Regions from separate parts of the Pedobacter sp. UYP1 genome, predicted to be linked through region 1. Evidence: riboswitches for the same ligand, from Rfam matches in the RefSeq annotation. Region 1 holds a riboswitch; each other region holds the start of a gene.
The links. Region 1 has a riboswitch for S-adenosylmethionine ahead of ABIB30_RS02165 (O-acetylhomoserine aminocarboxypropyltransferase/cysteine synthase family protein). Riboswitches for the same ligand answer to the same signal wherever they lie in the genome.
Positions count from the first base shown of each region.

Region 2: it holds a riboswitch for S-adenosylmethionine, as region 1 does, so the genes downstream of both, metH (methionine synthase) here and ABIB30_RS02165 (O-acetylhomoserine aminocarboxypropyltransferase/cysteine synthase family protein) in region 1, are expected to answer to the same signal.
Region 3: it holds a riboswitch for S-adenosylmethionine, as region 1 does, so the genes downstream of both, ABIB30_RS01050 (SusC/RagA family TonB-linked outer membrane protein) here and ABIB30_RS02165 (O-acetylhomoserine aminocarboxypropyltransferase/cysteine synthase family protein) in region 1, are expected to answer to the same signal.

Region 1 covers NZ_JBEPPL010000001.1:505,976-515,913, forward strand. Annotated here, with positions in the region: gene mqnE (aminofutalosine synthase MqnE) at 1-966, opposite strand, end outside; gene ABIB30_RS02155 (hypothetical protein) at 1,211-1,702, opposite strand; gene ABIB30_RS02160 (trans-sulfuration enzyme family protein) at 1,766-2,881, shown strand; SAM riboswitch class I at 3,037-3,149, shown strand; gene ABIB30_RS02165 (O-acetylhomoserine aminocarboxypropyltransferase/cysteine synthase family protein) at 3,404-4,714, shown strand; gene ABIB30_RS02170 (homoserine O-acetyltransferase family protein) at 4,743-5,801, shown strand; gene ABIB30_RS02175 (homoserine dehydrogenase) at 5,802-7,043, shown strand; gene ABIB30_RS02180 (guanyl-specific ribonuclease) at 7,222-7,623, opposite strand; gene ppnP (pyrimidine/purine nucleoside phosphorylase) at 7,799-8,110, opposite strand; gene ABIB30_RS02190 (HD domain-containing protein) at 8,205-9,080, shown strand; gene ABIB30_RS02195 (dihydrolipoamide acetyltransferase family protein) at 9,155-9,938, opposite strand, start outside.
Region 2 covers NZ_JBEPPL010000011.1:58,234-68,171, forward strand. Annotated here, with positions in the region: gene ABIB30_RS19210 (S41 family peptidase) at 1-43, opposite strand, end outside; gene murQ (N-acetylmuramic acid 6-phosphate etherase) at 235-1,041, shown strand; gene ABIB30_RS19220 (hypothetical protein) at 1,049-1,618, shown strand; gene ABIB30_RS19225 (Bax inhibitor-1/YccA family protein) at 1,669-2,418, shown strand; SAM riboswitch class I at 2,670-2,779, shown strand; gene metH (methionine synthase) at 2,895-6,554, shown strand; gene metF (methylenetetrahydrofolate reductase [NAD(P)H]) at 6,573-7,526, shown strand; gene ABIB30_RS19240 (META domain-containing protein) at 7,601-8,038, shown strand; gene thrC (threonine synthase) at 8,105-9,415, opposite strand; gene ABIB30_RS19250 (homoserine kinase) at 9,427-9,938, opposite strand, start outside.
Region 3 covers NZ_JBEPPL010000001.1:237,906-247,843, forward strand. Annotated here, with positions in the region: gene ABIB30_RS01020 (hypothetical protein) at 1-253, shown strand, start outside; gene ABIB30_RS01025 (GNAT family N-acetyltransferase) at 276-701, shown strand; gene msrB (peptide-methionine (R)-S-oxide reductase MsrB) at 713-1,216, opposite strand; gene ABIB30_RS01035 (fasciclin domain-containing protein) at 1,325-1,903, opposite strand; gene ABIB30_RS01040 (DUF4303 domain-containing protein) at 2,217-2,750, shown strand; gene ABIB30_RS01045 (redoxin domain-containing protein) at 3,886-5,016, shown strand; SAM riboswitch class I at 5,161-5,260, shown strand; gene ABIB30_RS01050 (SusC/RagA family TonB-linked outer membrane protein) at 5,725-8,823, shown strand; gene ABIB30_RS01055 (SusD/RagB family nutrient-binding outer membrane lipoprotein) at 8,833-9,938, shown strand, end outside.

The DNA.
Region 1 (9,938 bases):
TACCCCAAAGTTTAAAGATAACTGAGCAGTCTGACGGCTGATCATTGCCCAATAAGCTTTGATATGATCAAAGTTATCAAGGTAGATACGTGCAATCGCATAATTTCTTAAATCCTCTACCACAGAAACCTCAGGAACATTTTCCATCTGATTATTCTGATTTCTGAACTTAAGCGGAATAAACGCCTGGAAACCACCTGTTTTATCTTGCAACTGGCGCAAACGTTCCATGTGGTCAACCCTATGTTTAAATTCTTCAATATGACCATATAACATAGTCGCATTAGTTTTTAAACCTAATTTATGTGCCTGCTCATGAATGTCAAGCCATTGTTCAGCCGTACATTTATCATTCGCTATCTTTTCTCTTACCTCAGGATGGAAAATTTCTGCACCACCACCTGGCATTGAATCCAGACCGGCCTCTTTGAAATATTTCAAACCATCATAATGGCTAAGTTTTGCCTTTTTAAAGATATAATAACACTCAACCGGTGTCAATGCTTTAATATGCAGAGAAGGACGGTGTGCTTTTACACTCCTGAAGAAATCAGCATAGAATTCCAGATTTTGCTTCGGTACTACCCCACCCGTAACATGTACTTCAGTTACCGGCTCATTATCATATTTCTTCAGGATATCCATCATCCCGTCTACACTCATTTCCCAACCGTCTTCTTTATTCTTAATCAGACGCGAATAAGAACAGAAATTGCAGGTATAGATACAAACATTAGTAGGTTCAATATGAAAATTCCGGTTGAAGTAAGTCTTGTCCCCATGCTTCTGTTCCCTGATATAATTTGCTAAAACACCTAAAAAACCCAGTTCAGCATGTTCATATAAGTAAACACCTTCATCGAAAGTGATCCTTTCCTTTTGCTGGACTTTTAACGCTATCCCTCTCAGTTCCTGAGATAAATCGGCATTGTCCAGTATAAAAGTAAGCTTTGCAGTCGTATCCATCTTTGATTGATTTATAGCTCAAAAGTAAGATAAAATCGACATAACAAGGCGTAACAATACTTTTAAGCTGTCAGCTTTATGTAAAAGCTACCCGGAACTGCATAGAGAGACTACACTAAACTGCCTGTAAAAGCTAGCCTGAACTGCTAGTTGACTGACACTTTCAGACCCAGCTTCAGCGCATAAAAAAAGCTGCATCTTGTTTAGAAGAGGCAGCTTAAAGGTGTTATGTTTGATTGAAAACCTATTTCATTGCTTTTGTAAAGTTCAGGATAATATAGGCTGGATTTTTTCCATAATCTACAGGTGATTTCAATACCAGACGATCTCCCGTTGCTTCAGAAAGAATTAATCTGTAGCCTTCTGTTACATTTTTAGCTTTATCACCTTCATATAATTTCTTAAACTGGAAAGTTTGGTCTGCAGTACTTACTGACCAGAAAATACTTTGCGTTCTTGTTGGACAATCAGCAGTTCCAGGTAGCATATAAGAACCATTTCCACTGTTTGTTAATTTCCAGGTACTACCAATAAAACATTTGTACGAAGCTTCACTAAAAAGAGATTTTACGTTCATTGCAGGAACGCCATCAAAAGTGACGTCATTCAGTACCCAATTTCCAGACACATTTCCTCTCTTTAAACTAGCACCAGCAGATGCACCCTTAGGTGAACAGCCTTGTAAAACCATCAATGAACTACATAAAATGGCTGCTATAAATAATATTCTTTTCATATCTTGTATTTTCGAAAACAGCTTACACAAATCCTGCCAAAAAAACCCGAAAACCTAAATTCTATGCAGACTGAAACCATTGCTATACATGCCGGAAATTTAACTCGCAGTACCACAGGGGATGTAACCCCTCCCATTAGCCTTTCCACCACATTTTTCAGAGACGAAGAAGGTGGCTACCCAGGCGGACATATGTATAGCCGCGTCAGCAATCCCAATCGTTCTGCACTGGAAAAAGTAATGGCCGATCTGGAAAAAGGTGCAGATGCCTGTGCTTTTTCTTCTGGAAATACAGCTGGAATGACCCTTTTTCAGGCCTTAGCTCCTGGCAGTCATATTATCGCACCAGACGACATGTACTGGGGATTTAAAAAACAACTGCAATCTATCTTTGAAGGTATCCTGACCATAGATTTTATTGACCTGACTACCACAGCCACACTAGAAAGTTATATTAAAAGTAATACTGTGATGATCTGGGTAGAAACACCTTCAAACCCCCTGTTAAAAATCACCGATCTTGCAGCAATTGCCGTTATAGCTAAAAAACACCAGCTCATTTTTGCCTGCGACAGTACATTTGCCTCCCCATGTTTCCAGAATCCAATCCTGTCAGGAGCAGATATCGTGATGCATTCTTCTACAAAATACATTGGAGGCCATAGTGACGTATTGGGAGGCATCCTGATCACAGCTATTAAAAATGAGTTTTGGGATAAAATCAGGAATATTCAGCAAATCGGAGGCGCAGTACCCTCTCCTTTTGATTGCTTTTTGCTCTTAAGAAGTATCAAGACATTACCATACAGAATGCGTGGACACGCAGAGAATGGTATGGCACTAGCTAAACACCTCGCTGCACACCCAAAAGTTGAGGCGGTATATTATCCCGGCCTGCCTTCACATCCGCAACATGAAATTGCTAAAAAACAAATGAGTGCTTTCGGCGGCATGTTATCTATATTAGTTAAGGGCGATGCTGAAAATGCAAAAAAGGTAGTAAATAAAGTCAAGTTGTTTGCACAGGCCACAAGCCTTGGCGGTGTGGAAAGTCTGATTGAACACAGAGCCTCCGTAGAAGGGCCCGGCACTAAAACACCACAGAATTTAATTCGGATATCTGTTGGACTAGAGCATATCGACGACCTGATTGCCGATCTGGAGCAGGCTTTGGTCTGAATAACCCACAAGAACAGTAAAGATTATTCAATTTAAATGACTTAAAAACAGCATATTAATTATTTTTCAGAATATTATTTTGGAAGTAGACACAAATACGCTACATTTGTAATTATATAGTGAAAGCTATTCAAGTCAACCCGCAATCTGGGTTTGATTTATAAAGAAGTGGCGAGAGACAGGCTCCGTGACCCACTGGCAACCCTCCCAAATGGAGAAGGTGCCAATTCCTGACCAGTTTGCATAGTGCTTTCTGGAAAGATAAATTAAGACAAAATGAAAATTAACCACCAACTATCGCAATCAGGCGACCCTGTTTCTTACACGACCCAACACCTGCAAACTATTGCAAGTATGTGTTGTTGCATCGGCTAAAAACAATCTTCCACGTAAAATTAGTTTTAGTTCAACCGGAAGGCCTTTTTTCAAAGGTATGCAATCCCTTATACGGATTCTGCAATCGCATTAAATCCCGTATCTGTCTATAAAAATCCATTTTATTCATTTTAAACCAGCGAAATCATGTCAGCTAATTATAGATTCGAAACACTACAACTTCATGCAGGTCAGGAAATTGACCCTACAACAGGTTCAAGAGCAGTGCCGATTTATCAAACTACTTCTTACGGATTTAAAAGCGCCGAACATGGTGCAAACCTCTTTGCATTAAAAGAATTCGGTAATATTTACACCCGCTTAATGAACCCAACAACAGACGTTTTCGAGAAACGTGTAGCAGCACTTGAAGGCGGTGTTGCGGGACTGGCAGTAGCTTCAGGACAGGCAGCTCAGTTTATTGCCTTAAACAATATTCTGGAAGCCGGCGATAATTTTGTCTCTTCTCCTCATTTATATGGAGGTAGCTACAATCAGTTTAAAGTTGCTTTTAAACGTTTAGGTATAGAAGTAAGATTTGCTGAAAGCGATAACACACAAGATTTCGAAGCTAAAATCGATAAAAACACCAAAGCAATTTACCTGGAAAGTATTGGCAACCCATCTTTCAGCATTCCTGATTTCGAAAAGCTTTCCCTGATTGCTCAAAAATATGATCTTCCTTTAATCGTAGACAATACCTTCGGTGCAGCAGGCTATTTATTTAAACCTTTGGAACATGGTGCGCACATCGTCGTACAATCTGCTACCAAATGGATTGGCGGACACGGCACAAGCATTGGTGGCGTAATTATAGATGGCGGAACCTATAACTGGGGAAATGGTAAATTTAAACAGTTCACCTCCCCTTCCGAAGGTTATCACGGGCTGGTCTTCAACGATGTATTCGGAATTGGAAGTGACTTTGGAAATATTCAGTTTATCATCCGTGCAAGAGTAGAAGGATTAAGAGACTTCGGCCCTGCTATCTCCCCATTCAACTCCTTTCTTTTAATTCAGGGACTGGAAACCTTATCCCTGCGCGTTCAAAGACACGTTGACAATGCTTTAGCGCTGGCAACCTGGCTGGAAAACCATGAAGCCGTGAGTCAAGTATTTTACCCAGGACTGGAAAGCAGCCCTTACCATCAAAACGCAAAGAAATATTTAAAGAATGGATTTGGCGCAGTGCTGTCATTCGAACTGCACGGCGGAAAAGAACAAGCAGTACAGTTTGTAAACGAACTGCAACTCGTTAGCCATCTGGCCAACGTAGGTGACGCCAAAACACTGATCATACAACCATCAGCAACTACCCATCAGCAATTAAGTGATGCAGAACAAGCAGCTGCCGGGATTACACCTCAATTACTTAGAGTATCTGTAGGAATTGAACACATCGATGACATCAAAGCCGATTTCGAACAAGCTTTTGAAAAGTTGTCGTCAGGAAAATAGCTTTAAGCTTAAAAAAGATAGAAATAAAATGTCATCAACACACCTATATAATTACCCAAAGCAATTTAAACTGGAGAACGGAAAAAAATTGCGCGGGATACAAATTAGCTATCAGACTTTTGGAAAGCTAAATGCCAGCAAAGACAATGTGATCTGGGCATGTCACGCACTAACCGCCAATGCAGATGTCCTGGATTGGTGGAAAGGCCTCTTTGGAGAAAAGAACTTATTTAATCCAGAAGAGCATTTTATCATTTGTGCAACGGTTATCGGTTCACATTATGGAAGCACAAACCCACTGAGCATAAACCCAGTGACAGGAAATCCATACTATTTATCATTCCCTGAGTTTACCATCAGAGATTTGGTTCACGGGCATCAATTACTTGCCGAACATTTAGGCATTCAAAAAATCCGCGTATTGATCGGTGGGTCCTTAGGTGGCCAGCAGGCTAGTGAATGGGCAATTATGGAAAGCAACAAAATAGAAAACCTGATTCTTGTGGCAACCAATGCTTATCATTCTCCATGGGGGATCGCATTCAACGAAAGCCAGCGCCTGGCCATCAGTACCGACCGTAGCTTTTATGCACAACAACCTGACGGTGGTTTGAAAGGCTTGAAAGCAGCAAGAAGCATTGCGTTGCTCTCTTACCGAACCTACGAAGCCTATAATGCAACACAACTGGAAAGTGTTAATGAGAAAACTGACGGCTTCCGTGCCTCTTCTTATCAGAATTACCAGGGAGAAAAGCTTTGCAAAAGGTACAATGCCTATAGCTATTGGTATTTAAGCAAAGCAATGGACAGCCACAATGTAGGCAGAGGAAGAAAAAGCGTTATTGATGCGCTGAAAACTATCAAGTCCAACACCTTGGTGATCGGAATTGAAAATGACTTCCTTTTTCCCTTGGTGGAACAGGAATTTTTAGCCAAACACATACCAGGAGCTGAATTCCACAGTATCAATTCAGCTTATGGCCATGATGGATTCTTAATTGAAACAGACATACTTACTAATATCATCGGCAATTTCTTAAAAGAAAGTGTCAATAAAAAAATTGTTAAACTGCATAAAACAGCATAAATGAGCAAGAAACTTAAAATTGGAATATTCGGTTTTGGAGTTGTGGGACAGGGACTACATGACATTATCCGTGGCCAGGATTTAAACCTGGAAATTATTAAAATAGCCATCAAAAATCCGGATAAGAAACGTAGTCTGGATGCCGGACTATTCACTACAGATCATGATGAGATTTTAAATAATCCGGAGATTAACACGATTGTTGAACTAATAGATGACGCAGATGCGGCGTTTGCCATTGCAAAAAAAGCATTAACCAGTGGAAAACATGTAGTCTCTGCTAATAAAAAGATGATTGCCAATCATTTAGCAGAATTAGTAGAATTACAAGCAAAATACGGCGCTTCTTTACTTTATGAAGGTGCAGTATGTGGGAGTATTCCAATCATCAGAAACCTGGAAGAATATTATGACAATGAGTTGCTGCACGGAATAAGCGGAATCTTTAATGGTTCATCGAACTACATTCTTTCTAAAATATTCAATGAAAACATGCCTTATGACGTGGCATTAAAACAAGCTCAGGAACTTGGTTTCGCAGAAACTGATCCTATTATGGATGTTGGCGGCTATGACCCCAAGTTTAAACTGGCCATTGCAACAGCCCATGCTTATGGATTATTTATTGACCCCGATAAGATTCTGAATGTTGGTATCCAGAATTTATCAGAGCAGGATATTCAATATGCAAGAGAAAAAAATTACAAGATTAAATTAGTACCTACAGCCCGCAAAATCAGTACAAAGCAGGTCGTTACTTATGTATTGCCTAAATTTGTGAAAGCTGATGATTTCTTATTTAACGTAGAAAATGAGTATAACGGAGTTACTGTTCAGGCAGCTTTTGCAGACAAGCAATTCTTTTTTGGGAAAGGTGCTGGCGGCCACCCAACAGGTGCAGCAGTTTTATCTGACATCGCTGCATTGAGATACGGATACAGATATGAGTACAAAAAGTATCATCAGCAAAACGGACTGATCCATACAGATAATGTAAATATTGAGGTCTATTTAAGATATACACATGAATATACAGTTGAAAAATTGAAAATCGAAAACATTGTAGAGCGTTTTTCAAGGAATGACTTTAAATATGTGATCGGTAGTGTAAGCTTGAAATCGTTGTTAGCAAATAAGGACTTACTCGTGCAAAAAGATGTTTTTATAGCACATACCGGAAGATTTACTTATACAGATAAGCAAATCGAGGTGATTGCCGGAGAAGAAGCTCTTGTTCATTAAGTGGAAAAGCTCCTGTTCATTAAAAGAGAAGAAGTTCTTGTTCATTAGAGGAGAAAAGCTCTTGTCCACTAAAGGAGAAAAGCTCCTGTTAATATACACAGCAACCCGCTGATTAATAAACGAGAAAAGCCTTTCAGTTAATTCTGAAAGGCTTTTCTCGTTTATGTTTTTTTACCTGTTAGAATGCGGTAAATGATGCATAGTGATCTCCTGTATAATATCGGCTGCCATCGTTACCAAGAACAATACGTTCCGCTCCTCTGTTTTGACCGTTCACTTTTGGATTGACGTCATATTCTTTATAAGCTACTCCTTGTGGCAACAAACCTTCACGATTCTGGAATACTGTCCCTCCCACATATCCTTGAGGAGCTTTTCCATTTTTAGCTACATAATCAGCAACCGTATAAGCTTTTTGTGGAACTGTTACCGCTGCCTGTTGAGTAGTATGACCTGCAAGGCTAACTGTTGTTGCTTGCAGCGAGTTTACTAAAGCTAAGGAAGAATTGCTGTCTTTCGTGAAAGATGAAAACAGCAAACCAAAGGTTAGCAGCGCGAATAAAATTTTAAAGTTTTTCATAGATCTTTTTTTAATGGTTATTTATTGATGAATAGATAAATTAAAGATCAGTGATTTAAGTTAAACTTTTATACGTTCAGAAAAACTTAATAAATTGTTCATAGTAATCAAACATAGCAGACCGTAAATATCATCAGCTTACTAAGCACAGGGACTTAACCGTTATCAGACAAACTTAGCCGTAATAACATAAATAAGCTGCATCCTGATCACAGATCACCTCAAATGAAGTACCTGCAGCAACATCAAATTCTTCTTGCGCAGCGTAGACCTGGTAAGTATCCGTTAACTTCACTTTCATACTACCTGTGATCACGATCATCCTTTCTGGCGAAGAAGCCGAAAAAACATAGGTTCCTTTCTTCATCACGCCTAGCGTAGCTTTACCCTTCTCGGTTTCCAGTCCAAGGCTTTGAACTTTGCCTTCAAAATATACATTATGGGCTACTGTTTCAGTTACAACAGCAGCATTAGTCTGATTACTCATGGTTTTATGGTTTTTTAGGTTAGTCAAATATATTGACTATACACTCATTTACGTAAATTACGGCAGATATTTTCGAAGATAAAAGCAGCTATTTATGGATATGATAGAAGACAATTTATACGGCAAATTCAGTATTTCTCCCCTTATCAATGAATTAATTAACTCCAGGCCTTTTGAAAGGCTTAAAGGAATACATCAGGGTGGTGGAATATTTTTGGTTAACCCAAAACTAACGTTGACCAGGCATGAACATTCTATCGGGGTCATGTTATTGATTAAACTACTGGGAGGAACTGAAATAGAACAAGTAGCTGGACTACTTCATGATATTTCGCATACAGCATTTTCTCACGTTATTGACTATGTATTTGAACATCCCGGAGAAGATTACCACGAAGAAATCTATCAGAGAATTTTAAATGACTCTGAAATCCCGGAAATACTCAACAAACATGGATACACACTTTCAGCGCTGGATCAAGACTTTAATATTCTGGAGCAACCCCTCCCTAATCTTTGCGCAGACCGGGTAGATTATGCTTTGAGAGACCTGTTTTATGCCGGGTTTATTAACAAAGAAGAAGTTAGCGACTTTATTTCAGCACTCTCCATTCATAAAGGAAGAATCATGCTGACTTCCACAGCAGCGGCACAATGGTTTAAAAGCAAATTTGAGATTTTGAACAAGGACTATTTCGCCAAAAAAGAACACCTTTATGCCAACGGGAAACTGACAACAATAATTAAACAACTACTCACTGAAAAGGCAATCACACCTGCCGACTTTGAAAAAGATGACACCCAACTCCTGAAAATAATTGAAAATACCGTTACCGGAAAGCAGCGTATTGAAGAAATTAAAAAACTACAGGATTTTGAAGAATACACGCCCAGCTTTAACTTAAAAGACCGGGTAGTAGATCCGGAACTTTATAGCGGTGGAAAATACTTCAGACTGAGTGAAGCCTGAGCCCAAACGTAATTCACGATAAAGGGGTATCCGGTTAACCGGATACCCCTTTAATTATTTTCCCCTTTCAGGAATTAGATCTCTCTGTTGATATCCCAGTTTTCCAGGTAATCTGCCACCCGGCGTACAAAAGTACCACCAAGCGCACCATTAACCACTCTGTGATCATAAGACAGCGAAAGGAACATCATATGGCGGATTGCAATTACATCACCGTATTCAGTCTCCAAAACAGCTGGTTTCTTTTTAATAGCCCCTACCGCAAGAATTGCTACCTGAGGCTGATTGATAATAGGTGTTCCCATTACGTTTCCAAATGAACCTACATTAGTCAAAGTAAAAGTACCACCCTGCGTTTCATCAGGTTTCAGTTTAGAACCCCTGGCGCGGTTTGCCAGATCATTTACAGATTTAGTCAATCCCACAAGATTCAGCTGGTCTGCATTTTTAATTACAGGAACGATCAAGTTGCCACTAGGTAAAGCAGCAGCCATACCAATATTTATATCTTTTTTCTTGATGATCTTAGTTCCATTAACAGAAACATTGATCATTGGAAAATCTTTGATTGCTTTGGTTACCGCTTCAATAAAGATTGGCGTAAAGGTGATCTTTTCGTTCTCTCTCTTCTCGAAGTTTTTCTTCACTTTATCTCTCCAAAGCACCATGTTCGTCACATCGGCCTCTACGAATGAAGTTACATGCGCAGAAGTCTGCTTACTCATCACCATATGATCCGCAATGATTTTACCCATGCGATCCATTTCAATGATCTCATCAGCACCACTTACACTCACTACCGGCTGCGCACTGGCAGACTTTGCAGCCGCAACAGGCGCCGGTGCAGCACTAGTATTA
Region 2 (9,938 bases), on a different contig from region 1:
AAGTGATTGCGACAAGCAGGTTTTTGCGGGTGGTTGGTTTCATGAAATAGCAGTTGCACAAAGCTATAAAATTACGCTGTTAATTAACCTATTAACCCCATTAGAATTGTAATTGTTTAAGATTTTATTATAATCCTCATTTGTTTATAAATATTCAGCTGTAAATCTGTCCGAAATGCATTCATATTTCCCTGTTAAAAAGAAATTGACGATTTTTAACAAAAAATACATAAAATGATACGGATCACCGAACAAGAATCGAAGTACAATAATATTGATCAGATGGAAGTGCTTGACATTCTGAAAGGTATAAATAACGAAGATAAAACAGTTCCCATGGCAGTGGAAAAGGCGATCCCGCAAATTGAGAAACTGGCTACTGCTGTAGCAGAGCGAATGAAAAGCGGAGGAAGGTTATTCTATATCGGCGCAGGTACAAGCGGCAGACTGGGCGTAGTTGATGCTTCAGAATGTCCACCTACATTTGGCGTGCCTTTTGATGAGGTGGTCGGGATTATTGCAGGTGGAGATAAAGCAATCAGACGCGCTGTAGAAAACGCAGAAGATGACGATGCCCAGGCCTGGATAGACCTGCAGGAATTTACGATCAATGCAAAAGACAGCCTGATTGGCCTTGCCGCATCAGGAACTACCCCTTATGTGGTAGGCGGACTGAAAAGAGCAAGAGAAAACGGTGTACTCACCGGTTGTATCATCTGTAATGAAGGAGGCCCTGTGGCCGAAGCCAGCGATTTCCCTGTTGAAGTTGTCGTAGGCCCGGAATTTTTAACGGGATCCACCCGGATGAAATCCGGTACAGCCCAGAAACTAGTCCTGAATATGCTGAGTACAACTGTTATGATCAGATTAGGCCGCGTAAAAGGAAACAGAATGGTCGACATGCAATTAACGAATCATAAACTCGTTGACAGAGGTACACAAATGGTCATGAATGAACTACAAATCGACTATAAAAAAGCCGAAGACCTGCTGATCCGTTACGGAAGTGTCAGAAAGGCTGTGGAAGCCGGTACTAAATAAAAATATTATGCACGAAATAGAACCATTTTACCGCTGGCGTGACGACTATATAGCCGCGGAAGACCCCCGGTCACCATTTTATAATACCGAATACTCTGAGTTTTATTTCGATAAACAGCTATACAATTTCCTGATTCATCCGCAATGGGATGATTTTGGCTCCAATACACTTTATATTAAGGTGCTGTTTGTGGACTATGACCATCATTATGCGATCATTGAATTTATCGGTGAATGGAATGATGCCATAGGAAATGATATTATGCTGCTTAAAAGAGAAATTCTCGAACTAATGATCGATGAAGGCATCAACAAATTTATCCTGATTGGAGAAAACATTCTTAATTTCCACGCCTCAGAGGATAGCTATTATGAAGAATGGTTCCAGGATGTTGAAGACGGATGGATCACCGGACTCAATTTCAACCCGCATGTAATTGAAGAATTCAGAAGCAGCAATATTGATTACTATATCAACTTTGGTGGCGAACTTGACGATTTGGCATGGAGAACAGCAAAACCCCTTCAAATCTTCCATAAAGTTGAAGAAATTCTGACAAAAAGACTAGGGGCATAGCTTTTGCTGATACAAATAGATTCGTATATTTAATTAAATTTTAAAATAACATGGATAACAACAATAATAATTGGTCACAACAATCAGTATTTGTGGAAAACCAAACAGGAACAGTTGCAAAGAAATTTTTTGCCAACGTGTTTTTATGGATGTTTGTAGCGTTGAGTTTATCAACACTGGCTGCAGTTTACATGGCAAATACGCCAGAAATGTTAAGCTACCTGATCAATCAGGAAACAGGTAAAATGTCTATGATAGGTTATGTTGCTATGTTTGCTCCGCTTGGACTGGTACTTTTGATGAGTGCAGGGCTGAGTAAGTTATCATACAGTGCTTTATTAGGCGTATTTATTCTGTATTCAGTATTGACCGGTGTCAGTCTGAGTTTTATCTTATTGATTTATACAACAAGTTCAGTAGTAGCTTGTTTTGCTGCTGCTGCAGGGATATTTGGTTTAATGGCTGTACTGGGTTACACCACCAACACCGATTTAAGTAAATTCGGATCAATCTTAATGATTGGTGTAGTAGGACTGGTTATTGCCAGTGTAGTGAACATGTTCCTGAAAAGTTCAAGCTTTGACTATATCATGAGTTTCTTCGGTGTAGCGATTTTCACTGCATTAACTGCTTATGACGTTCAAAAATTGAAACGTATCGGGGCAGGTATTGAAGAAAACGGTGGTACTATGGCTGTTGATGACACTAAGAAATTAGCGATCATGGGTGCCCTATCTCTATACCTTGACTTCCTGAATATCTTTATCTTCTTATTGAGAATATTCGGAGGAAGAAAATAAACCAGTATTCCTGGTTAAAAAGCCGGCCAGTGAAGTGCCCTCAGTAAGTCAGACACTTATTAAGGGCACTTCACTGGCCGGCCTTTTTTTGTTGATCTTTAGCACTATTCTCAATTACATCCATAGAAGAATACGCTAACCACACAGAACATTGTTCCGTACTATGTGTTCATTTGCCTGATTTTTGCAATTTTATATGCTTTAAACTCTATTTGCTTGGAAATGATTTTTCTTTGTTGCATTTTTGTATGAGCTTATAAAGAAAGACGGAGGGATTAGACCCGACGAAGTCTTAGCAACCTGTGCTTACAAGGTGCTACATTCTACTCGAACAGTTTCGGCTGTTCCTGACAGATAAGTTAATTCGATCCGACACCGGATTTCTGATTAGGCCTTTATATAAAATTTTCTGTCTTCAAGATACTGGCATCGCATTAGTTGCTTGAATACAGACAAATGGCTATCCAACACAGATAATGAGCATAAGAGAAGAGCTTAAAAAACGAATACTAATCATCGATGGCGCAATGGGCACCATGATCCAGCGCTATATCCTAACTGAAGAAGACTTCAGAGGAGAGCGCTTTGCGAATCATCCATGCGACGTCAAAGGAAATAATGACCTGCTGAATATTACCCGTCCTGATATCATCAAAGCTATACATACCGAATATCTTAAAGCAGGAACAGATATCATCGAGACCAACACTTTTAGTACGCAAAGGATCTCTCTTGCGGATTATAAGATGGAAGAACTTGACTATGAAATGAGTTTCGAAGGTGCTAAAATAGCCAAAGAAGCAGTCAATGAATTCATGGCCGCAAATCCAGACCGCGTTTGTTTCGTTGCAGGTGCCGTAGGCCCTACCAACCGTACCTTGTCTATCTCACCAGATGTAAATGATCCGGGATACAGAGCCTTAACCTTTGATGAACTAGTTGACGCTTACTACGAACAAATCAGAGGACTGGTTGATGGCGGATCAGACCTGTTATTAATTGAGACCATTTTTGATACTTTAAATGCGAAGGCGGCAATCTTTGCAATCAAAAAATATGAAGAAGTTATCGGGCGTAAAATTGAGATTATGATTTCCGGAACTATTACAGATGCATCAGGCAGAACACTGTCCGGTCAGACTGTAGAAGCTTTCCTGAATTCAATCATTCATGCTAACCCATTGAGCATAGGCTTTAACTGTGCATTGGGTGCAAAAGACATGAGGCCCCATATTGAAGAGCTCTCTGCTAAAGCACCCTGTTATGTATCTGCATACCCTAATGCAGGTTTACCGAATGAATTTGGCGCTTATGATGAAATGCCCAATGAAACAGCGTCACTGGTCTCAGACTTTATTCAGCACGGTTTTGTCAATATCGTGGGTGGTTGTTGTGGTACTACGCCAGAGCATATCGCAGCGATTGCCGCAAAAGCCAAAAATATTACCCCAAGACAAATACCAGAAATACCACGTTACCTTCGCCTGAGCGGACTTGAACCCGTAACCATTACGCCCGAAAGCATGTTTGTTAATATTGGTGAAAGAACTAATATCACAGGCTCCCCAAAATTCTCCAAGTTAATTTTAAGCGGTGACTACGAAGCTGCACTTGCCGTTGCCAGGCAACAAGTAGAAGGTGGTGCGCAGGTCATTGACGTGAACATGGACGAAGGGATGCTGGACTCTGAAGCCGCAATGACGAAATTCCTGAACCTGATTGCTTCAGAACCTGATATTTCCAAACTGCCGATCATGGTCGATTCCTCTAAATGGAGTGTCATTGAAAACGGTTTAAAATGTTTACAGGGAAAAGGGATTGTCAACTCCATTTCGTTAAAAGAGGGAGAAGATAAATTCCGTGAAAGTGCCCGTAAGATTATGAATTACGGTGCAGCAATCGTAGTGATGGCCTTTGATGAAAATGGACAAGCAGATAACTTTGAACGTAGAAAAGAAATCTGTAAACGCTCATACGATATCCTGGTAGAGGAAATTGGCTTCCCGGCAGAAGATATTATCTTCGACCCGAATATCTTAACCGTAGCCACCGGTTTAGAAGAACACAACAACTATGCAGTTGATTTTATCAACGCAGCACGCTGGATTAAAGAAAACCTGCCCTATGCGAAAGTAAGTGGTGGTGTATCCAATATATCTTTCTCTTTCAGAGGAAATAATACCGTACGTGAAGCTATGCACTCTGCCTTTCTGTTCCATGCCATTAAAGCCGGACTGGATATGGGAATTGTGAATGCCGGGATGCTGGAAGTTTATGAAGCTATCCCTGCCGAGTTACTGGAACGCGTAGAAGACGTTTTATTAAACCGCCGCGAAGATGCTACAGAACGTCTGGTAGACTTTGCAGAAACCGTAAAATCTAAAGGAAAAGAACTCGTTAAAGACGAAGAATGGAGAAAAGCACCTGTAGAATCCCGTCTGTCCCACTCTTTGGTCAAAGGTATTATTGAATACCTGGATGCCGATGTAGAAGAAGCGAGACAACAATACGACCGCCCTATTCATGTCATTGAAGGTCCGCTAATGGACGGAATGAATATCGTAGGTGACTTATTCGGTGCCGGAAAGATGTTCCTCCCTCAGGTCGTAAAATCAGCCAGGGTAATGAAGAAAGCTGTAGCTTATCTGCTTCCCTTTATTGAGCAGGAGAAACTGGACAACCCGGATGGTGACCAAAGCTCTTCGGCCGGCAGAATCTTACTTGCCACAGTAAAAGGTGACGTTCATGATATCGGTAAAAACATTGTAGGCGTGGTATTGGCCTGTAACAACTTTGAAATTGTTGATTTAGGCGTGATGGTCCCTGCACAGGAAATTATCAGAAAAGCCAAAGAAATTAACGCAGATATTATTGGTTTAAGCGGACTGATTACACCTTCACTGGATGAAATGGTTCACTTTGCCAAAGAGATGGAACGTGAAGGCTTTACCGTACCCCTGTTGATTGGTGGCGCAACCACTTCCAGAATACATGCTGCCGTAAAAATAGCACCGAACTATTCGGGCCCAGCCATTCACGTGCTGGATGCCTCCAGAAGTGTGACTGTATGCAGTACTCTGATGAACGCGGAAGCCCGCGGTGGTTATATTGATAATATCAGGCTGGAATATGATAAAGCACGCGAAGCGCATTTGAATAAACGCAATGATAAACGTTTCAAATCTATTGAAGAAGCAAGGACCGATAAATTTACGATTGACCCTGCCCTTGTAGCTCCTGCACCTAAATTTCTCGGGACTAAAACATTCGAAGATTACCCGCTGGAAACCCTTGTGCCTTATATTGACTGGACTCCTTTTTTCCACACCTGGGAATTAAGAGGCAGTTACCCAAAAATATTCAATGACAAATCTGTTGGCGTAGAGGCAAAAAAACTATACGATGATGCCCGCGTACTTTTACAAAAGATCGTTGATGAAAAGTTACTGACCGCTAAAGCAGTTATCGGTTTCTGGCCGGCACATGCCAAAGGCGATGATATCGTATTAGACGTAGCAGGCGAACCCGTAACGATTCATACCCTGCGTCAGCAAGCGGAGAAAGTTGCCGGAGAACCTTATTATGCCTTATCAGATTTCGTGGCAACCAAAGAAGACGGAGTTCAGGACTATTTTGGTGGTTTTGCTGTGACTACAGGTATTGGCTGTGACGAAATGGTTGCTGAATTTGAAGCAAACTATGACGATTACAACAGTATTATGGCAAAAGCACTAGCAGACAGGCTGGCTGAAGCCTTCGCTGAACACTTGCATGAATTAGTCCGTAAAGATTACTGGGGCTATGCAAAAGACGAACAATTAACTAACGAAGATCTGATCAAAGAAGAATACGCAGGTATCCGTCCGGCACCAGGTTACCCTGCATGCCCGGATCACACCGAAAAAGAAACATTATTTGACTTATTAGGTGCAGAACAAAAGATCGGGCTGCGCTTAACAGAAAGCTTTGCGATGTATCCAACTGCAGCAGTCAGCGGATTTTATTTCTCACACCCTCAATCCAGATACTTCGGCCTTGGGAAAATAACCAAAGATCAGGTAGAAGAATATGCAGTCAGAAAAAACATGTCACTTGAAGATACCGAAAGATGGCTTAGTCCGAATTTAGCCTATTAACCTCACAACAAAACTTAAATGAAGATCACCGACCACGTTAACAACGCCAAGGGTAAAACCTTGTTTTCTTTTGAGCTCCTGCCGCCAGTTAAAGGAAAAAGCATCACAGATATTTATGATGCCATAGATCCTTTGATGGAGTTTAATCCACCCTTTATTGATGTGACCTATCATAGAGAAGATTATATCTATAAACAACATGACAACGGCTTGCTGGAAAAGGTGTCTTACCGTAAACGTCCAGGTACCGTAGCCATCTGTGCGGCAATCATGAACAAATACAAAGTAGATGCTGTTCCGCATTTAATTTGTGGTGGTTTTACCAAAGAAGAAACCGAAAATGCCCTGATTGACCTTCAGTTTTTAGGAATTGATAACGTATTGGTTTTACGCGGAGATGCCAGACACGCAGATTCGACCTTTATCCCTACCCCCGGCGGACACGCTTATGCCACTGATCTGTTAGGTCAGGTTAACGATATGAATAACGGAAAATATCTTTTTGAAGATCATTCAGCCTTCCAGACAGATTTCTGTATTGGTGTAGCCGGCTATCCGGAAAAGCATTTTGAAGCACCTAACCTAAAGGCCGACTTTAAATACCTGAAGCAAAAAGTAGATATGGGTGCAGAGTTTATCGTGACCCAGATGTTTTTCGACAATGCCAAATACTGTGATTTTGTTGCCCAGTGCAGAGCAAATGGGATAAATGTCCCCATTATTCCCGGACTTAAGCCGATTACTTCTTCTAAACAACTCATCAGTTTACCAAAAATATTCCATATCGATCTGCCGGAAGATTTGACAGAAGCCGTTCAGGAATGTAAAAATGAGAAGGACGTAAAAGAGGTAGGAATAGAATGGATGATCCAACAGTGCAAAGAGTTAATCAAGGTTGGCGCTCCAGTACTTCATTTTTATACCATGAGTAATCCTGAACCAACAAAAAGAATTGCCCGCGCAGTTTTCTAATTTAGAGGTCAGATTCTGCTCCTGATGAATATTTGGCAGATTCTTTGTATATTTCGTTCTCTACAAAGAACGATATGAGAAGGACGACATTGATGGTACTTACAGTTATTGGCACTTTAACTTCCTGTAATGCCTTAAAGAATACGGTAGAGGCAAGTTCAGATTTATCCAAACTCGGAGGAACCTGGGAACTGAATTATATCTCAGGCCCAAGGATTGCTTTCAACGGTTTGTATCCAGGCCAAAAGCCAACCCTGATTTTTGACCTTGCTGATAAAAAGGTAAGCGGTAATAGCAGCTGTAACTCTTTCTCAGGAAAGCTGAATGCAGATGATACGTCCATTAACTTTAATCAGCCAATGGCAGTTACAAAAATGGCCTGCCCCGGTGAAGGAGAATCTGTTTTCTTTGAAACCTTAAAAAAAGTAAATAAATACTCCATCAAAGGAGATACGATACTTAATTTTATGATGGGTGATATCGCCATCATGCGATTTAAAAAGATAAAATAATATAAAGCCTGTTTAATTTGAATTAAACAGGCTTTTTTTCTAAAAGAATATCCAACTGGCCAAATCCTAGCCTGCCGTTAATAAAAAGGTCTTAAAAGCATCAAAATCTACTGGCATAGCCGTAGCTATCTTCTGTTTTTGTCTCAGTGCATTCACCTGCTCAGGAATATCAATCTTCGCAGCAATTTCAGCAGGGAATATATCAGGGAACTTACAAGGATGTGCTGTCGAAAGGAATACAAAAGTATCATCGCCCGGAGCCTGTTGTTTCTGATACTCCTGCACAGCTAACCAGGCAATAGCCGTATGCGGGCAAGCCACGTAGTTAAACTGCTGATAAATATCAGCAATAGCCTGAACAGTCTGCTCATCGGTATACCGGTAGCTCTTTACAATCTCTTTCACACTTTCACGCTGTCCGTTAAACAAAGTCATAATCCTCACCCAGTTACTTGGCGCACCTACATCCATTGCATTTGCATAAGTCTGTACCGAAGGCCTGGTTTCATAAACCCCTGTTTCCAGAAAGCGTGGAACCGTATCATTCGCATTGGTAGCGGCGATAAACTGTTTGACAGGCAAGCCCATTTTATAAGCTAACAAACCCGCAGCGATATTCCCGAAATTACCACTAGGCACAGCAAAGACTACCTCTCTTTTACCCTTTCTGAAAAGCTGGGCTACTGCATTAAAATAATAAAAGGTTTGCGGAATTAAACGCGCTATATTAATCGAATTTGCAGAAGTAAGTCTCATTTTACTATTCAGCTCGTCATCAGCAAAAGCCTGTTTAACCAAATGCTGACAATCATCAAAAGTCCCGTCTATTTCTATTGCACGGATATTTTGCCCATTGCTGCACAATTGCAACTCCTGAATCTCACTCACTTTTCCCTTAGGATATAAAATCGTTACCCTGGTATTCGGCACCCCCAAAAACCCAAGTGCTACCGCCCCCCCGGTATCTCCCGAAGTAGCAACCAGCACATCCAGCAATTGCTCATTATCCTTTAAAAAATAAGCCATTACCCTGCTCATAAACCTTGCCCCGAAATCTTTGAAAGCCAATGAAGGCCCATGAAACAATTCCAGCACATAAGTATCCTCATCCAGCGGATGCAAAGGGGCTTCAAAATTGATGGCATCATCAATAATTGCCTTTAAATCATTTGCAGGGATATCATCCTGTAACAAAGCTGAACTCACTTTATAAGCAATTTCACGCAGCGTATACCGGTCAAGGTGCTGAATAAAATCCTGATCAAGTGCAGGGATTTCCACAGGCATATATAAACCTTTATCCTGTGGCATACTATTGAAAACAGCAGATTGGAAATCTATTTTCAGGTCGTGGTTATTCGTACTGTATAATTTCATGTTCGCGTTTTTTAATCAAGTATAACCGGGCCTTTTTTATTAACCGATGATACAAATGAAAGACTGTTAATCTGAATGGATTTTAATTGTTTTTGAAGTGCCTGTGTAATTAAATGTGCTGTATCCTGATCTTTGGTCAGTGCGAAAACAGAAGGCCCCGAACCGGAAATCCCGAAACTCACGGCGCCCATCTCCATCGCTATACTTCTCATTTTATAAAAATCAGGGATCAGAATAGACCGCGTAGGCTCCACCAGCACATCCACCATACTCCGGCCAATCAAATCATAATCATTCGTAAACAAGCCCGTTACCAAACCAGCTACATTTCCCCATTGCTTCACCGCATCTTTCAATAAAACCTTAGAACGGATCATTTGCCGCGCATCCTTAGTCGGAACATCTACCTCCGGATAAACAATTGCCGCACACATATCCTGTGGAAAAGGCAAGCTGATTACATCCAATGGCTCATAACTCCTAACTAGTACAAAACCACCCAGTAAAGCAGGCGCTACATTGT
Region 3 (9,938 bases), 270 kb from region 1:
TATGGGAATGATTGCAACGCTGGCTGAAGCAGTTTTTGCAGTATTATTAATCACTGGCTATAAAACCAGATTAGCGGCGCAAGGTAGCTTTTTACTTACCTTAAGCTTTGGACTTTGTATGGCCATTTTTTTAGGGATAAGAGCACCATTTAATTATTCAGTATTCGCAGACAGCGCGGCAAGTCTTTTACTGGCCAGTGTCCCTGTGTACAAATGGAGTTTGGATAATTATTTTTCCAAAGAAACATTGTAAACTACGAAAAACAACTTAAAACATGGAAATATTAAGATTAAAACCAACAGATGAGCTTTCCAGATTCTGGAATGTGCTGAGTACTTTCAGAACCAATCTTACTGAAGATACTTATCAACAGGAATTATCAGAAATGATTAAAGATGGTTTTCATTTAATTTACATTATAGATAATGAGGAAATTGCAGGTTTTGCTGGATATCGGTACATCCAGAAGCTTTTTACAGGAAAAACGATCTATATTGATGATCTGTTTACCCTGCCTCAATACCGTGGTAAAGGTTATGCCGCTTCTTTATTAACCTATATTCAACAAGAAGCAGAAGCAGCAGGTATGAATAAAGTCGAACTCGATAGTGGGCCTGCCAGAAATGATGCACACCGGTTATATTTAAATCATAAATATATCATTACCAGCATGCATTTTTCGCGTCCGGTTTCTTCCTGATGAGCTAATCTTTATTTGCCTAAACCATCAGGTACAAAGTCAAGAGATACAGAGTTCATACAGAAACGTTTATGTGTTGGTGCTGGCCCGTCATCAAAGATGTGTCCAAGATGTGAGCCACAACGTGCACAAAGCACTTCAGTTCTTTCCATACCTAAAGAGTTATCTGCTTTGTAGATTGTGCTTTTAGTTCTTATGGGCTCAAAAAAGCTTGGCCATCCGCAGGTACTGGCAAACTTTGCATCTGATTTAAATAATGCATTTCCACAAACAGCACAATAATACATTCCTCTGCGTTCAGAATTCCAAAGACTTCCTGTAAAAGCCTGCTGGGTTGCCCCTGTTCTTGCGACTGCGTAAAGCTCAGCAGGAAGTATTTTTTTCCATACCGCGTTACTCACTTTTAATACGGTAGTGTCCGTTCTTGAATAATAAGGGTTTTTTGTGGTTTTACTTTGACCGTAGCCAGTGTAAAAGAACAATAACAGAATTGCGGAACTTAATATAGGTTTCATAATCTTCTTTTTATCATTTAGTCTGTTAAATACAGAAAACCTTACAAGTAATAATCAGAAAAGCCACTTAATTGTTTAGCGGCTTTTCTGATATAAAGATAACTAAATCTATTTTGGCATTAATACACTATTTACCACATGTATTACACCATTTTTCTGGTAAACATCTGCAATAGTCACAGTGCTCATTCCACCTTTTTCATCTTTCAGCACCAACTTTTTACCTTCCATCCAGGCCCAAAGTTTTCCACCTTCAACAGTAGTCAGTTCAGCTTTTCCTTTTCCTTTTTTAATTGCAGCTGCAATGGCTTTACTATCCATTTTACCAGCAACAACATGGTAGGTAAGAATTTTAGTTAATGCTGCTTTGTTTTCAGGTTTAACTAATGTAGCCACTGTACCTTTTGGTAATTTGTCAAAAGCCTCATTAGTTGGCGCGAATACAGTAAATGGACCGGCTCCTTTTAAAGTCTCCACTAAACCTGCAGCTTTAACAGCGGCAACCAATGTGGTATGATCTTTAGAGTTTACCGCATTATCAATGATATCTTTTGTAGGATACATTGCTGCACCACCCACCATTTTAGTACCACCAGACATACTCATTTTTGATTGTGCCTGAACTTGTGTTTGTGAAGCAAATGCGATAGCTACTAAAGCAAATGCTGATATAAATGTTTTTTTCATCTGAGTTTTGATATTTAACCACATTTACGACAGATGATATACTATTGGTTTTCAGAAGATCAAAACATTAATACAACTAATAGATTATTAACTATTTAAAAATATAAAAAGTAATATTTGGTGGTCCTCAGGCCCAGATTCTGCTTGAATATCTGTTGCAATATATCGCCATAACCAATTCATTATGAATAACTCCTTATAAATAACGTTAATTTACAGGATGCAGTTAATATCTCAATTTATTATTTGATTTGTATCATAAAATAATAAATATATCGTTTAAAAATATATACGCTTATATAAAATTAAACTTATGCAAGAAATAGATTACAATAAAATACAAGAAGAATTGCTGGCTTTCACAAAAACTGAAGTAAGCAATTTTTTAGCGGAGCACCCAAATGAAGTTTTTTATGCATTTGCATTTGACTGTAACGCAGAATATGCTGAGGTAAACCTGTGTTTTAACACAGAAAGTGCTTTTTCAGCGCTCCTGCAAGAATCTCAAAGTGGAAAGTATAAAGCTTCTTATCAAAGTGAAGAACAGATTAATGAATTGAGATATAATACCGGAGATTGGGAATACCAATCTTTTTCAACTCAGTATGTGCTTTCTGAGGATGAATTATTTGGTGATGAAGAAGATGAAAATGAGGACAAAGATGATGGGGAACCGAAAAATGCAATAACTGATAATCTTTTGTTGCATTTTTCTAAAACATTAATAGAATTTACGAAGTCAGAAGAATTTCAGAAAATACCTAAGACACCAGATTTTAAAGTATTCTGTATAGATCATGATGAAGATTTGGATGAAGCGGAATTAAGACTCAGTAGTTTAGCCTGATCGTAAATTTATTAAAGGAAAGCTCTTTTGCCAATGATTGATTTCAATGGTGAAAGGGCTTTTTTTATAATTGCAATTCTTGCCCGGATCTTACAATAAATGGATCAAGTCATAAACTTGTGGAGCAGGCTCTTTTTTAAGCATAAATTTGACACGCTAAACAGAAAGTCTTTACGATCACGGATGCTCTTATGCCTCTGGAAGTTGCGCTGAAAACTTTCAATTTGCATGGGAATGACTCAGTGGAAACAAGGCCGTGCTGTTCGTAAATAAATTCAAAATAGCTAAATAATAAAGTTATATCGGCCGGGTACTGCCTGAGTACTGCCTGAGTACTGTCCGAGTACTCGTTAGGGTAAGAGCAGTGCTAAAGTAACGCGAGAGCATGGCAGGTCCAGGTCAAAACAACTAGTTGAAATGGCTTAGAGTATCCATGCTTAAAGGCCGTTTATAGCTTGGTCTTACACCGACCACCACTCAGGCACAACCAAAGCATAACCGGATGAAGATTAATGGAATTATAATTTTCCCTTTGACTAACCCACGGACAACTGCGGACAATTGCAGACAGCTGCGGACAATTGCGGACATTTTTTACGTATCAGGATAATCTTTAACGCTAATGGCTTACATTGGTGGAAAGGCATTTATTTATTATGGGAAGTTTAACGGGTAAATTTTCAAAGGGAATCCTGAACGATTTCATTTTTAAAGCAGCAGTTTGGAGTACAGGTTGTTTCAAAAGTTCTGTACCGGGCACAATGAAAAAATCAATGGGAAACCGAAAGGCATCAGAGAACTTTCGTCAAAGTAGCAAGCCTGGAAAAATCAGGATCTTTCCTCCCCCTGAGAATTCCGCTGAAGGGTTGACCGATCTCTTATCAAAGTAATCAGGAGCGTTTAATAAGGATAAATTGAACTATAAAATCAGGAAGCAATTAGCTTATTAAAAAATCGTAACCAGCAGCTTTGAACTCAAAAAATATCAAACCCAAAACTTGAAATTTAATCCCTGATCCACAAGTTGATGACTTGATCCCAATAAATGAGTAAAAAATATTATTATAAATAAAGTATACTAAAATAGTAGTGTTTTATTTATCTTTGTGAACTAATCCTGTTAAACCAACCATAAATGAAAAAAACTTCTACACTGCTCGCCGGAGCCCTGCTCCCATTCGCCTTATTTGCCCAGGAACCATTCAGCATTAAGGGAGAAATAAAAGGACTATTACCAGGAGATAAAATTTTCCTGTCTTATAATTCGGATGGAAAAAGTATACTGGATTCTGCAATTGCAGGGAAAGGTGTTTTTACCTTCACTGGCAAAATTAAAGATCCGGTAAGAAGTGTCTTATATAAAAAGTCTCCCACTAAAGGAACCAAAAGCGATGCCTTATCATTCTATATAGAGCCTGCAAATATTAAAGTAACTTCTGCAGACTCTCTTAAACACGCTATTGTGAGTGGTTCTTTAGTCAATGCTGATAACAGTAAACTAAAAGCAAACTCTAAATCTATTCAGGATCAGCTGAACACACTTAATGAAGAATATTCAAAGTTCACTCCAGAACAAAAAAATGATAAAGCGTTCGTGGAAAATTTCTCTGATCGTTATGATAAAATCTCAGAAGGCCTGACCCCGATTTATCTGGACTTCGTCCGTAAAAACCCATCATCTTATGTAAGTCTCGTTGTCTTATCTCAATTAGCCACAGACGATAAAGTACAATCAGAAGCAGAACAGCTTTACAATGGGCTTTCACCAAAAGTTCGTGAAACCAGTACAGGGAAAAGTATTGCAGGTTTCTTTGAAGCTGCAAAAAAGACGAAAATTGGTCAGCAAGCCTTGGATTTTACGCAGAATGATGTAAATGATAAACCTGTAAAATTAGCTGACTTTAAAGGAAAATATGTTTTGGTTGACTTCTGGGCTTCCTGGTGCGGTCCCTGCAGAAGAGAGAATCCAAATGTAGTTGTTGCCTATAATAAGTATAAAGATAAAGGATTTACAGTATTAGGAGTTTCCTTAGATCAGCCTGGTAAAAAAGAAGCCTGGTTAAAAGCAATCGAAGATGATAAGCTAACCTGGACTCATGTTTCAGATTTAAAATTCTGGGATAACGCAGTAGCAAAACTTTATGGTATCAGATCGATACCTGCTAATTTTCTGATTGACCCTTCTGGAAAAATTATAGCTAAAGGTTTAAGAGAAGAAGATCTTCAGAAGAAACTTGCAGAGATACTTGATGCAAAATCAAAATAGCATATTCCTGTTTTTCTGTATAAATACACAATGATTATACAGAAAAACAGAGATAACGACCATTTAAAAATAATAGTATACCAGATTAGTAGTTTTTATTATTTATGACTACTTTTGCTTTATAAGCAGTTCTTATTATTATAATTCTTATCAAGAAAGACGGAGGGAAAGGCCCATCGATGTCTTAGCAACCTGTTTCTTACAAGGTGCTAATTCCTTATTACACAAGTGATAAAGATAAGTATGAAGTATTCAATTCAATGAAGCATTCATCCCTTCCTGATTCAGCTATAAAACCATATTGGCTTTATAGAGAGAAGAATAAAATTAACGTTTAACAAATAAATTCTTTTAGGAAAGGAGCATTATGCAATAAATTACAATTCTTAAAATTTCAAAAAAATACCGTAAAAAATAAGGAGCGGTTAGAGCCCGCCCCTTATTGAGTTATAACGGTCATCGAACACAAATGCGAATTAATGTTTTAAACCACTCAAACAAATATAATGAAAATTACGACTACCTGCCTGACACCTTATTGTACTCAGAATTGTATATCCCTGGAAATTCTTTTCATCAGAACATGTCCTCTTTATAACTGTTTGGAGTTGAATTAGCACCTGCACATTTCCCGATTTATTAACCCAGTCATTTAGTCTTCTAAACTGACCTGAACGACTATACCCCAAACTTTATTAAAACTATGCAATGAGAAAGAATTTACTCAAACTCTTTATATTTCTGTCCGTAATTGTAATATCAAATATTGCTCAAGCACAACAAGAAAGAAAAATAACCGGTACAATAACTTCTAAAGAAGATGGATTGCCATTACCAGGCGTAAGTATCAAACTAAAAAACACAGGTCTGGGTGCTGTAACTAGTGCAGATGGAAAGTTTTCATTTATTATTAAAAACCCTGGACCAGATGATATACTGCTCATCAGTTTTATAGGTTTCCAGAAACACGAATTCAAACTAAATGGAAAAAGTACTGCTGATGTAAGCCTTAAACCAGATGATAACAATCTGAATGAAGTTGTTGTTTCTGCTGGGGGTATCCTTCGTAAACCCAAAGAACAAGGGTATACTGCGACAAGGATAAACAGCGAAGAGCTGACTGCGGGTAAGTCCCCTACCATTGCAGGCGGTCTGGTCGGAAAAGTTGCCGGGTTACAAGCAAACGCAATTACCAGCGGAGTTAACCCTAACTACAGGCTTGTTTTAAGAGGTAACCGCTCACTCACAGGAGACAATACGGCTTTGGTAGTTGTAGATAATGTCGTGGTACCCAGTTCTATATTAGGCAATATCAATCCAGAAGATGTAGAAGAAATTTCTGTCTTAAATGGTGCTGCCGGCGCTACATTGTATGGTTCAGAAGCCTCTAACGGAGTGCTGCTTGTGACCACTAAAAAAGGTAAAGAAGGAAAACCAATTATCCGTTTCTCTAATACAACTACTTTGGAACAAGTAAGTTTCTACCCTAAACTTCAAACCAGGTTTGGTGCCGGGTCTACTGCCGACGGGCAAATTTTCAGTCCTACAGAGAATCAACAATACGGCCCTGCATTTGATGGAAGCTTAAAACCATTAGGTTTCCCATTGGCAAATGGTGAACAACAACAGGCTATTTATTCTGCAAGATCAGACCGGAGAGATTTCTGGCAGACAGGCGTGACCAATCAATCAGATTTCTCAGCATCTTCTGGAGATAGCAAATCTACTACCTATCTTGCCGGACAGTATTTGAAAGGCACAGGAACAACGCCAGGTGATAAATTTAACAGGCTCTCTCTTAGAGTTAACGGAACGCGAAAAATTCTTCCAAACCTGACCGTAAGTTATTCCAGCAATTATGTAGAAAACAATTATGATATTACCAGTGCAACAGCCACAGTTTATGCTGATTTAGTAAATGTTCCGGCAAATATTCCTATACTAAATTATAAAGATTGGCAAAATGATAAATATGCATCATTAGATGGTTTTTACAGCCCTTTTTATTTGAATCCTTATTGGGATGCTGCAAATCAACGTCAAAAATCAAAGAACGCATATCTTACAGGAAAAGTAGAATTAAATTGGGCTCCACTTCAATGGCTTAACTTCACTTATCGTGCGGGTTTATCAAACAGGTACTTTACACAGAAGTCGCATTCTGCGATAGGTATTTACAGTAGTTATTCTCAGTCTTTAGGTAAAACAAACTTTGCCGGTTCTGTAGGTGATGATGCTGATCAGACTTCAAGATTCAGCAACGATTTCCTGGTGAATATTAAAAAAGATGTCAAAGATTTCTCGCTGAATTTAATATTAGGCGCTTCTTCAGTGAACAAGACTTCTAAAGACATTGGGTTAATTGGTAATGGATTGGTGATTCCGGATTTGTATAACATCGGTAACCGCACAGGTGTAGATATCCCTTCGGAATCGAATACTAAAAGTAAACTATATGGACTTTGGGCAGATGCGACCCTGGGCTACAAGAACTATTTATATCTGCATTTAAGTGGCAGAAATGACTGGACTTCGTTACTAAATAAAGATAACAGGTCGTTTTTTTATCCTTCAGCTGATTTATCATTTGTCGTATCAGATGCTTTCCCCGAATTAAAAGAAAATAAAATTGTTGATTACCTTAAAATCAGAGGTGCCGTATCTAAAACCGGATTAGTCAATATAGACCCTTACGCTCTTGATCCTGTTTTCGATTCAGTAACAGGCTTTTCTAATGGTACTTATTTTACACAAAATGGGACACTGGCGTCTAAAGACCTTAAACCAGAAACAACTACAGGTTATGAGCTGGGAACAGATTTCAGACTTTTAGACAATCGTGTAGATGCAAGTTTAAGCTATTACTATACCAGTACTAAAGGTCAGGCTATCTATGCAGGTATTCCAATTTCTACTGGTTTTTCAAGTTACCTGATCAATACAGGAGAAGTTACCAATAAAGGTCTTGAAGCCACCTTACATTTCACCCCAATCAGAACACAAGACTGGAAACTGGTTGTCGGTGGTAATTTTACCAGCAATAAAAACCTCCTGAAGTCCCTGCATCCTACCCTAAAAACAATTAGTATCAATAAAAGCAGTGTAATTTATGCGGTCGAAGGCCAGCAAGTCAATTCGATTATTGTAACTGATTATCTGCGTGATGACCAGGGCCGTGTTATCGTTGATCCAAATACAGGATATCCTGGTAAAGCACCTACAACTCAAAATCTGGGCAATACTTCTCCAAAATACCGCTTGGGACTTGATCTTCAGGTTTCCTGGAAAGACTTTACTTTAACCTCACTCTTTGAATACAGAGGCGGTTATAAAGTAGCGGCAATATCATTAGGTAATAACCTGGATTTCGCCGGAGCATCTGCCAGAAGCGCATATTATAACAGAGAACGTTTTGTGTTTCCAAACTCCTCCTATCTTGACCCTGCAACTGGTAAATATGTCGCCAATAATAGTATAACTACATCTGATGGAGGAACAGCTTTCTGGACCAGTGGAGCTCCAAATAGAAGTATATCAAGTAATTACGTGTATTCAGGAAATTACTGGAAATGGAGAGAAGTATCTTTAGCTTATAATTTGCCTAAAAGTCTTTTGACTAATATGAAAGCTGTAAAAGCAGTGACTATAAGTGTTCAGGGCCGTAACCTGCTGTTATGGGTTCCAAAATCAAATGAATATACAGATCCGGATTACAGTGCAAATAACAATAACGCAGTTGGTGTATCCACGCTGGATCAAACCCCTCCTACCAGATATTTTGGAGCCACACTATCCGTAACCCTTTAACCACAGACCATGAAAAAATATCTCAACATATTTACCCTGCTGATCCTGTTAAGCTTACTCAGCGCTTGCAAAAAAGATCTTGACATCAATAATAACCCAAACAGTGCGACTGGCTCTAACATACAGCCTGCACTAATATTACCTAATGCAATTACTGTAACGGCTGCTAATACGCTCACCTATAACAATTATGCCTCTATTTTGATTGGTTATCATTTACCAGGCAGAGGCGTAAGTGGTTTTAACGATATATATTCTTACAACTTTACTTCTTCCTCGAATACTGCCTTGTGGGATAATGTATTTACGAATCTTAAAGACTATCAATATATTATTTCTAAATCTCAGAACGATCCTCAACTTGCGTTATTTAATGCTATAGCGCATATTGGTAAAGTGTTTAACTATCAAAGATTGGTAGACGCTTATGGAGATGTCCCTTATACCGAAGGCTTATCAGGAGCCGAAAATGTATCCCCAAAATTCGATCCTGCTGCAACTGTTTATCAGAGCCTTGTTAAAGAACTAGATGAGGCCATCGCTAAAATTAAAACGAATGCGCCTAATGCTGGAACAACTGTTACAGAGCTTAATGGCGGTTCTGATGTATTATTTGGTGGGAACTTAACCAAATGGATACAGTTCGCTAATAATATTAAACTTCGTTTGCTGGTTCGTGCAGATGGTTCATCCATAGGCAGTTTTGTCACTGCAGCTTACACAACCTTTTCTACAGAAGGTTTCTTGCTGGAAAATGCAATAGTTAACCCTGGTTATAATGCGTCTTCCAAACAAAACCCTTTCTGGAATTCTTACCATAGTTCAGTAACAGGTGAAGCCACCAGTATAGCTACTTATTATATTCCTTCTAAATATATCTATACCTTTTATAATGGGCCATTACTGACCGATCCTAAAAGAGGATCGTTGATTTACAGGAACTTTCCTGCCACACCAACCGGACAACTTGGAGACGAAAGAAACAACCCAAATGCAATTCCAACTTATTCTGCATGGTATACAGGAACTGGTACAGGTTTAACGGCAACAAATACAATTGGCGTACTGAAAGGCCGTGCATTCGGCATGCCGGTTTTTCTCGCCTCAGATATTTA